3 regions of the Bradyrhizobium sp. AZCC 1693 genome follow, and region 1 is predicted to be linked to each of the others. Evidence: predicted binding sites of a transcription regulator. Region 1 holds the regulator's gene; each other region holds the start of a gene.
The links. The regulator PhoB, encoded in region 1, activates phosphate uptake and scavenging genes when phosphate is short. The targets are predictions, from matches to a motif close to TGTCATNNANCTGTCAT.
Positions count from the first base shown of each region.

Region 1 (3,205 bases):
TGTTCGCACAACCGCGCGGCAAGCTTCTCGCCATCCGGGCTCTTGAACAGGTTCGACATGTGCCAGAGTTTTGTCGACTGTTCCTGCAGCGCCTTGATCAGATGCGGATGGCAGTGACCCAGCGCATTGACCGCGACGCCCGAGGTGAAGTCGAGATAGCGCTCGCCATTGGTCGCGGTCAGCCAGCAGCCCTCGCCGCTTTCGAAGCCGAGATCGACCCTGGCAAAGACGGGGAGCAGATGCGACGTGGCGCTATTGGTCATGGCGATCACAAAAGGTTTGCACTGAAGGTAAGACCTGCCGCGGAGCACACGCGTGCATTGGCGCGAACGCGGCAACGGCCGGTCTTGCGAAAACGAAACGTGCCGCCTCTTAAGGGCGGCACGTGCGAGGTATTCTATGTGGGCGGGGGGCGCTGTCAACACGCCACGAAGCCGCCTTTCCTGCACCGCAAGATTAAGGAAATCCGTAAGATTGCGGTGTGGTGGAAAACACGCAGTGCAATGCCTAGATGTCGGAACATGTGGACGCGCGGGCCCGGACTCTTGCGCCCGAGTCACGCCATATTGTAGCGTTTGGGCTGTCGGGTACGACATCTCGTGCGGCAGTTCTGATCCCTAGAGTCCATTTTGTACGGCGTAAACGTTCGGGCGCGGTTTTCGCGCCCGGCGAGGGCTAAGGGATTCTGACCGCAGGGATTTTTGAGACGAATGACGTCGCCAGCGCTGCCCCTGATTGGCCGGCGCGATGCGAAGGGAAGAATGCGATGACGGTATTGACCTGGTCCGACGATCGCGTCGAGCAACTGAAAAAGCTCTGGGAAGCCGGATTATCGGCCAGCCAGATCGCCGCGGAACTCGGAAATGTGACGCGAAACGCTGTGATCGGCAAAGTGCACCGGCTGGGCCTGTCCGGCCGCGCCAAGAGCCCCTCCTCGGCGGCCCCGCGGCAGCGCAAGGCGCGCCCGGCGCAACAGATGATGCGGGTGTCGCGCCCGGTCTCGCGCGGCAACACCGCGCTTGCGCACGCCTTCGAGGTCGAGATGGAGCCGGATCCGATCGCCTTCGACAACGTGGTGCCGATGAGCCAGCGGCTGTCGCTGCTCGAACTGAACGAGGCGACCTGCCACTGGCCGGTCGGCGATCCCTCGAGCCCGGAATTCTTCTTCTGCGGCGGCAGGGCGCTTACCGGCCTGCCCTATTGCGCGCACCACTCGCGCATCGCCTATCAGCCCGCCGCCGACCGGCGGCGGCAGGCGCCGAAGCAGACAAGGTAAGGGCACGCGGCAGCAGTTGTCGTCCCTGCGAACGCAGGGACCCATAACCACAGGCGTTCGTGGTTATGTCACGCTGGGGCTCCAGCGCATTTCAACAATCGAGATTTGTGGTTATGGGTCCCCGCGTTCGCGGGGACGACGATGGAGTGCGGGTGACGCGCTGGAGCCTTACGGCTCCACCTTCGCAAACCGGTCATCCAGCGCATAACCCGCGCCGCGCACGGTGCGGATCGGGTCCTGCTCGCGGCCGGGATTGAGCAGTTTGCGCAGACGGCCGATATGGACGTCGACGGTGCGCTCGTCGATATAGATGTCGCGGCCCCAGACGCTGTCGAGCAATTGCTCGCGGCTGAAGACGCGGCCGGGATGTTCGAGGAAAAATTCCAGCAAGCGGTACTCGGTCGGGCCGAGATCGATCTGGCGGCCCGAACGCGCGACGCGGCGTTTCTCGCGATCCAGTTCGATGTCGCCATAGGTGAGCACCGTGGCGAGCCGCTCGGGGCTTGCGCGCCGCAACAGGCCCTTCACCCGCGCCAGCAGTTCCGGCACCGAGAACGGTTTTACGATGTAATCGTCGGCGCCGGTCGCCAGGCCCCGCACCCGCTCGCTCTCCTCGCCGCGTGCCGTGAGCATGATGATCGGCAATTGCTTGGTCTCCGGCCGGGCGCGCAGGCGGCGGCAGAGCTCGATGCCGGACAGCCCCGGCAGCATCCAGTCGAGCACGACGAGATCGGGCACGCGCTCCTTCAGCCGCGTATCCGCATCGTCGCCGCGGCCGACGGTTTCGACCTCATAGCCTTCGGCGTCGAGGTTGTAGCGCAACAGCGTGGTCAGCGCTTCCTCGTCCTCGACCACCATAATGCGCGCGCTCATTCTGCTGTCCTCAAGTGTTCGGTACGGTGGTGGCAAACGTCGTCATGTCGCCCTTCGGGCGCTCGTCGAGCATCTGCTGACCCTCGATCATGTAGAACACGGTTTCGGCGATGTTGGTGGCGTGATCGCCGATCCGCTCGATGTTCTTGGCGCAGAACATCAAATGAATACAGAACGAGATGTTGCGCGGATCTTCCATCATGTAGGTCAGGAGTTCGCGGAACAGCGAGGTGCAGATGGCGTCGACTTCCTCGTCGCCCTTCCACACCGCCATCGCCGCCGGCAGATCGTGCGCCGCATAGGCGTCCAGCACCGACTTGACCTGCGACAGCACCAGGTCGGTCATGTGTTCGAGGCCGCGCATCAGCTTGAGCGGCTGGAAATCGTTCTCCAGCGCCGCGACGCGCTTGCCCATGTTCTTGGCGAGGTCGCCGATCCGTTCCAGATCGGTGGCGACCCGCATGGCGCCGACGATTTCGCGCAGGTCGATCGCCATCGGCTGGCGGCGGGCGATGGTCAGCACCGCGCGTTCCTCGATCAGATGCTGCAGGCGGTCGATCTCGACGTCGGCGGCGACGACGCGCTTGCCAAGCGCTACGTCGCGACGGACCAGCGCGTCGACGGATTCGGTGATCATGCGCTCCGACAGGCCACCCATCTCGGCGACGAGACGGGTCAGTTCCTGGAGATCGCTGTCGAACGCCTTGGCGGTGTGTTCAGAACCCATGTGTTATCTCCTCAACCAAAACGGCCGGTGATGTAGTCCTGCGTGCGGCGATCGCCGGGCGAGGTGAAAATCTTGCTGGTGTCGTCGAACTCGATCAGTTCACCGAGATACATGAAGGCGGTCTTGTCGGAGACGCGGGCCGCCTGCTGCATGTTATGGGTGACGATCGCGATGGTGTAGTCCTCCGCCAGTTCCTGGATCAGCTCCTCGATCTTGGCGGTCGAGATCGGATCCAGCGCCGAGCACGGCTCGTCGAACAGGATCACCTCGGGCCGTACCGCAACCGTGCGGGCGATGCAGAGCCGCTGCTGCTGGCCGCCGGACAGCGA
Region 1 is NZ_JAZHSD010000001.1:4,411,239-4,414,443, forward strand. Features, by position in the region: gene V1293_RS21120 (aspartate aminotransferase family protein) at 1-263, opposite strand, end outside; gene V1293_RS21125 (GcrA family cell cycle regulator) at 767-1,276, shown strand; gene phoB (phosphate regulon transcriptional regulator PhoB) at 1,445-2,149, opposite strand; gene phoU (phosphate signaling complex protein PhoU) at 2,160-2,876, opposite strand; gene pstB (phosphate ABC transporter ATP-binding protein PstB) at 2,888-3,205, opposite strand, start outside.

Region 2 (3,205 bases), 3.7 Mb from region 1:
GTCGGTATAGATGCGCGCGGTGACCGGATGATAATTGCCGGTGCCGGTATGCACATAGGTTGTGAGATTACCGCCCTCGCGCCGCACCACCATCGACAGCTTGGCGTGGGTCTTCAGTTCGAGAAAGCCGTAGACCACCTGCACGCCGGCGCGTTCGAGGTCGCGCGCCCAGCGGATGTTGGCTTCCTCGTCGAACCGCGCCTTCAGCTCGATCAGGGCGGTCACCGATTTGCCGGCCTCGGCTGCTTCGGCAAGCGTGCGCACGATCGGCGAATTGTTCGAGGTGCGGTACAGCGTCTGCTTGATGGCGACGACATCAGGGTCGCGGGCGGCCTGCTGCAGGAACTGCACGACGACGTCGAACGATTCGTAAGGATGATGGACGATCAGGTCCTTCTGCCGGATCGCGGCGAAAATGTCACCGGCATGGTCGCGCACCCGCTCGGGATGGCGCGGCACATAGGGCGTGAATTCGAGGTCGGGTCGGTCCAGCCTTGTGAGCTGCGAGAGCTCGTTCATCGCCAGCACGCCATCGACCAGAAACATCTCGTCATCGGCTGCGGAAAGCGCCTGCTGCACGAAGCCGCGCAGCGCTTCCGGCATCTTCGCTTCCATCTCCAGCCGGATCACCGATCCCCGCCGCCGCCGCTTCAGCGCGGTCTCGAACAGGCGGACCAGGTCCTCGGCTTCTTCCTCGATTTCGAGTTCGGAGTCCCTGATGATCCGAAAGGCACCCTGGCCCTTGACGGTATAGCCGGGGAACAGGCGGCCGATGAACAGGCCAGTAGCCTGCTCCAGCGGGATCAGGTGAACTGCGCCGTCCCCGGACGCAGGCATGCGGATGAAGCGATCGATCTTGCCGGGCATGCGAATCAGGGCGTTCATCGCCTTGCCGTCCGAGGTCCGCAACAACTGCAGGGCGATGGTGAAGCCGAGGCTGGGGATGAACGGGAACGGGTGCGCCGGATCAATCGCCAGCGGCGTCAGCAGCGGGAAGATGTTGCGGAGGAAGTGATCCTCGAGCCAGCCGCGCTCCGGCTTGGTGAAGTCGTGGCCGTCGACCAGCAAGATGCCGGCGTCCGACAGGGTGGCGCGCAGATCGCGCCAGATCGCCTGCTGGTCGGAGGCGAGCTCCGAAACCGTCTTGTTGATGAGGGTGAGCTGCTCGGACGGCGTCATGCCGTCGGGGCTGCGTTCGGCGATGCCTTCACGGACCTGCGCCTTGATGCCGGCGACGCGGACCATGAAGAACTCATCAAGGTTATTGGCGGAAATCGACAGGAACCGCACCCGTTCCAGCACGGGATGGCCGGGATTGACCGATTCCTCGAGCACCCGGCGGTTGAAATGCAGCCAGGATAGTTCGCGATTGATGAATCGTTCCGGGCTCGTGGCAATCGAGGGTGGAGCCTCGGCAACTGGCTCTTTTTCTTTTATTTCAATAACTTGTGCCGATTCCATAAGGCTTTGATCCATCTCGGGAGAGGCGCGGGGCTAGTTTAAGGGAAATGCCGCCTACACCATGTGATACGCCGATGACGTTTCAATGACATTGATGTTCCGCCCATAGTCGCCGTCAAGGCGGCAGGACGCAGCACGCACCGCCGGTCAGGCGTTGCGCAGCAGTTCCGCGGCCAGCGCCCGGGTCACCGGCCGGCCGAGCCGCAGCGCCTCGGTATCCAGCAGGTCGACCGCCTGGCGGGCAGCGGCATAGGAGCGCTCGATCCGGGTGGTGAGATAGCTCACGACCGTTTCGTCGATGCTCAATTGGCGGTCCGCGCAGAATTTGACGATCAGGCAGCGAAACAGCAAGTCGTCGGGCGGCGATAGCGATACGACGGGTGCTGCGCGCAGCCTTGACCTGAGGTCGCGCAACTCGACCTCGAACGCGACAGGCGGAACGCGCCCCGTGATCAGGACGAAGGCCTCGTCCTCGCGCGCCAGGTTCAGGAGGTGGAACATCGCGCGCTCGTCGAAATCTGCCGGTCTCAGGTCTTCAACCACCAGGGCGCCTGTGGCGAGCGCGCCGGGGACGGCTGCGGAGTTAAGCGCGTGTCCTGATATCGAGCGCGCACCGGCCTGTTCAGCCCAGATCGCGGCGAGATGGCTTTTGCCGGAGCCCTCAGGTCCCACCAGCAGCATCACGCGGTTCGGCCAGTCCGGCCAGCTTTCGATCAGCGAGAGCGCGGCTTCATTGGCCGGGCCTTCGAGGAAATTGTCGCGGGTCAGGCTTTCCGCATGCGGCAGCGCAAAGGCTAGCTGACGAGGTTGAACGCGGACTGCCACGCAAATCTCCGGACGGGATACTACAGCAAATACACGATTTAGCGCGCTTCGATCGTGCTCATGTGCCGCACCCACTCGACGAGATAGAGCGAGACGGAAACCAAAGTAAAGACCGTAACAAAACCCATCAGGATCACGTCATAGGGCGCCGGCTTGAAATTGAAACCGAGCGAAGCCAGCACCAGCGCCGCGAACGCCACCTGCGCCACCGTGTTGAGCTTCGATACCATCAGCGGTTTCATCGGGATAGGCTTGTCGAACAGCCATGAGACGATCACGGCCGTGACGATCATGATGTCGCGCGACACTACCAGGATGACGAGCCAGCGCGGAACCGCGCCCCAGATGCCAAGCGCCACGAAGATCGAAACCAGCAGCGCCTTGTCGGCGAGCGGGTCGAGCAGGGCGCCCAACTCGCTCGACATGTTGAACCGCTTGGCCAGAAAGCCGTCGACGGCGTCGCTGACCCCGGCAATGACGAAGATCGCGAACGCGATCTCCATCTGGCTGGAAACGATCGCCCAGACGATAACCGGCACCAGAATGATGCGGCCCAGCGTAATGATATTCGGAATACTCAACTCGGTCGCTTCCCGGCTCCCGGCCCAAATCCGGCCCCTGGCGGGTTCTGCCGGACCTTATCTACATAGTATATGCGAGAAGCGTTCGCGAGCCATTGCAGGATCGCGGAATTCCTCGTAACCAGCGGTCATCATACGGAAATTGGGCATGATCGACCGCAAAAACGGGCTGACTTACGCGGATTCGGGCGTCGATATCGATGCGGGCAACCGCCTGGTCGATCTCATTAAGCCGATGGTCCGCGCCACTGCCCGGGCCGGCGCCGACGCTGAAATCGGCGGATTCGGTGGCCTGTTCGATCTCAAGGCGGCGGGTTTCAAGGATCCCGTCCTGGTGG
Region 2 is NZ_JAZHSD010000001.1:689,105-692,309, forward strand. Features, by position in the region: gene V1293_RS03390 (RNA degradosome polyphosphate kinase) at 1-1,461, opposite strand, end outside; gene V1293_RS03395 (chromosomal replication initiator DnaA) at 1,609-2,286, opposite strand; gene V1293_RS03400 (CDP-alcohol phosphatidyltransferase family protein) at 2,325-2,867, opposite strand; gene purM (phosphoribosylformylglycinamidine cyclo-ligase) at 3,016-3,205, shown strand, end outside.
Region 2: the regulator PhoB is predicted to act here: its motif matches at 1,536-1,552, upstream of V1293_RS03390 (RNA degradosome polyphosphate kinase).

Region 3 (3,205 bases), 340 kb from region 1:
ATGAGCGGCATGGGGTCGTTCCTGTTCATGGGCCTGATCGGCATCATCATCGCGAGCCTGGTCAACCTGTTCCTGGCCAGCTCGATGCTGCAGTTCATCGTCTCGGTGGTCGGCGTGCTGGTGTTCGCGGGCCTCACCGCCTGGGATACCCAGCGGCTGAAGAACGAGTACATCTACGGCTATGCCTCGGGAGGCGCTGACGTTGAGGAGCGTGCGGCGATTACCGGTGCGCTGTCGCTCTACCTGAACTTCATCAACCTGTTCACGCTGCTGTTGCAGCTGCTCGGCCAGCGCGACTAAGCGCTGCCGCAGAGGTTACAAGTCGAAGCCCCGGCCCAGCGGCCGGGGCTTTTGTTTGGTCCAATACGCGTCATGCCCGAGCATGACCCGGCCATGCCGGAAAGAGCGTTGATCCGGATGCGCCTGCTGATATCTTTTCGGCCATGTCCGCCGCTGAAATCCGGCCCGCCACCGAGGCCGACCTCCCCGCCATCACTGAAATCTACGAGCATGCCGTGCGCTACGGCACCGCGACGTTCGAGCTCGTCCCGCCGGATTTGGCCGAGATGACCCGGCGGTTCAACGTCCTGGTGAACGGCGGCTTCCCCTATTTCGCGGCCTCGGTCGAAGGCGATGTGATCGGCTACGCCTATGCCGGCCCTTATCGGCCGCGGCCGGCCTATCGTTTCACGGTGGAGAACTCGGTCTACTTGCAGCCCTCGATCCACCGCCGCGGCATCGGCCTGCAACTGATGCAGCGGCTGATCGCCGAATGCGAGGCGCGCGGCTACCGGCAGATGATCGCGGTGATCGGCGATTCCGCCAATGCCGGCTCAATCGGCGTTCACACCAGGACTGGCTTCCAGATGATCGGAACCCATCCGAGCGTCGGCTTCAAATTCGGGCGCTGGCTGGACACGGTCATGATGCAGCGTGCGCTCGGCGAAGGCAGCACGACGCTCCCCGCTTCGTAGTCTGGAGAACCGTAGCGCCTCTTTGGCGGTACACCGCAGGACCCAGACTCAAAATCGCGAAAACAACCCCATGCAAAGAAGCGTCGTAGCTTCGTAATGTGGGCAAAGCCAACGGGTCACGCGAATGCGCGCCCGGCGACGAGCGCAATTGCGCTCGCACAGTGATGACAGGCTCCGCGCGCCCACCGTTCTTGCTCCCGTTGGGAAAGATGGTGGGCACGGCGCAAGCGCGCCTTTGCCCACCCCACGGCGGCTTCGCTACACCAGCGCCAGCTTGCGATCGATCACCAGCAGCACGCGTTCGAGTTCGTGGCCGCGGCGCAGGATCAGGCCGGTCGCGGAGATCACGCTATACATGCCCTGCTTGCGCGCCAGCCGCGGATCCTTCTCGATCCGGTAAATCGGCACTTCGGAAGCGCGGCGGAAGACCGAAAACACCGCGCGGTCTTTCAGGAAGTCGATGGCGTAGTCGCGCCATTCGCCGTCGGCGACCATGCGCCCATACAGATTGAGGATACGGTTGAGTTCGAGACGATTGAACGTGACACGATTTGGCGGTGGAACTGCAGTGGCGGGGCGCGCCACTGCGCGGCTCTCGCTTGGATCGGTGTCCTCCGATATCGAGCTCATGGAGCGCCTCCTGTCATCTCAGGCTCGTTCCCGAAAACCGGTCCCCACTTTTCGGGAGCATGCCGAGGTCCACATGATTGCGCTAACCGCAGGACCCTGCAAGGGGTGCAAATACAAAGGGAACCGCGCCGGATGACCCGGTATCACAGGAAATCTCGATTCACGGGATCGTTAGCGGAATCTTATTGCTGCCCCACTTCCGCCAAGCGTCCGCCCCGCTAGGTTGCGACAAGATAATCCTGCGTTGGCCCGGTCCTTTCGGTTCCGGATTCCTCAGCCCCCAGCCCCCCGGGGCCGTCGGGATCGGGTCTGTTCGCAGAGGGAGTTAATCCCGATACTGGGCCAACGAAAGTTGGTCCTTTTTCTTTTGGGGGTCAGGCTTGGAGATCGGGCCTAGAGATCAGGCTTGGAGATCAGGCTTGGACACGACGGCATTTCGGCGCGTTTGAACCGCGCCTGCTGCAGCGACACCATTCAAGAAAATTCCGATAAGAGAACTATCGCAGCTCGGTGTAGGCGGCGCCAAGCATCGCGCCCGGCTTTTCGCGGTTGCCGTCCTGGACATAGACGATCGCGGCATCGACGCCTTCGCGGGAAATATTCTCCACCGGGATGGTCCAGCTTCCCGCGCCGCCGTTCCAGTCTCCGACCTTCACGAGATTGCGCACCACGTTGTAGTAGGTGATTTGTTGGCCGCGATTCTCGCCGCGCCCGATCGAAATCGGCACCGCCCGCGAGACCGAGCAAAGCCAGACTTCGCCGCGACCCGTCGCCGACACCTTGCTCGCCTCGACCGAGACGTTGATCAGCTTGCCCGACAACGTCATCGTCACCGGCACCGACATCACGCCCTCGGCCTTGCTCGTGTTCTTGATGGCGCCCTCGATCGCGGCACGATCGCTGCCGATCACCTGCGCCGAGCCATTGACGATCATCTGCGGCGTATAGAGGTTGCGGTCGCCGCGCACATGCGAATAGGCTTTTTGACGCGCGCTGAACCGCGAGTCCGCCAGCGTGTCCTTCCAGCCGAGATAATCCCAGTAGTCGATCGGCATGCTCAGCGCGATCACGTTGGGATCTTTTGCGAGTTCGCCGACGATCCTGTCGGCCGGCGGACACGACGAACAGCCCTGCGACGTGAACAGTTCAACCACGGCGCGCGGATCGGCATGCGCCGGGCGAATGACGGCGATGATCGCGCAGACACCGAGCGCACCGGACCACCGCGATATGCCGCTATAGGCCATCATCGCTGTCATTGGCCGAACCGTCCGTCCGTATTTTTACTGGGCATGGTTTGATATCCTGAAAGCGTGCCCCAGACGCGCGAAAGCGGCCTTGTCATAGGCCGCCTTCTTCCTGCTCGCCACTCACTTCGCAGTGAGGCACTGATCACAAATCCGCGTTTAAGCCGCGAGTTTGCGCAGCACATAATGCAGAATGCCGCCGTTTCGGTAGTACTCGAGCTCGTCGAGGGTATCGATGCGGCAAAGCAGCGGCACGCGCGTGAGCGAACCGTCGCCGGAGACGATCTCGGCCGTCAGCGTCTGACGCGGCTTCAGGTCGCCCTGCAAGCCCCGGATCGTCACCTTTTCGTCGCC
Region 3 is NZ_JAZHSD010000001.1:4,752,927-4,756,131, forward strand. Features, by position in the region: gene V1293_RS22640 (Bax inhibitor-1/YccA family protein) at 1-300, shown strand, start outside; gene V1293_RS22645 (GNAT family N-acetyltransferase) at 444-974, shown strand; gene V1293_RS22650 (DUF2794 domain-containing protein) at 1,233-1,604, opposite strand; gene V1293_RS22655 (DUF1223 domain-containing protein) at 2,102-2,863, opposite strand; gene acnA (aconitate hydratase AcnA) at 3,011-3,205, opposite strand, start outside.
Region 3: the regulator PhoB is predicted to act here: its motif matches at 1,616-1,632, upstream of V1293_RS22650 (DUF2794 domain-containing protein).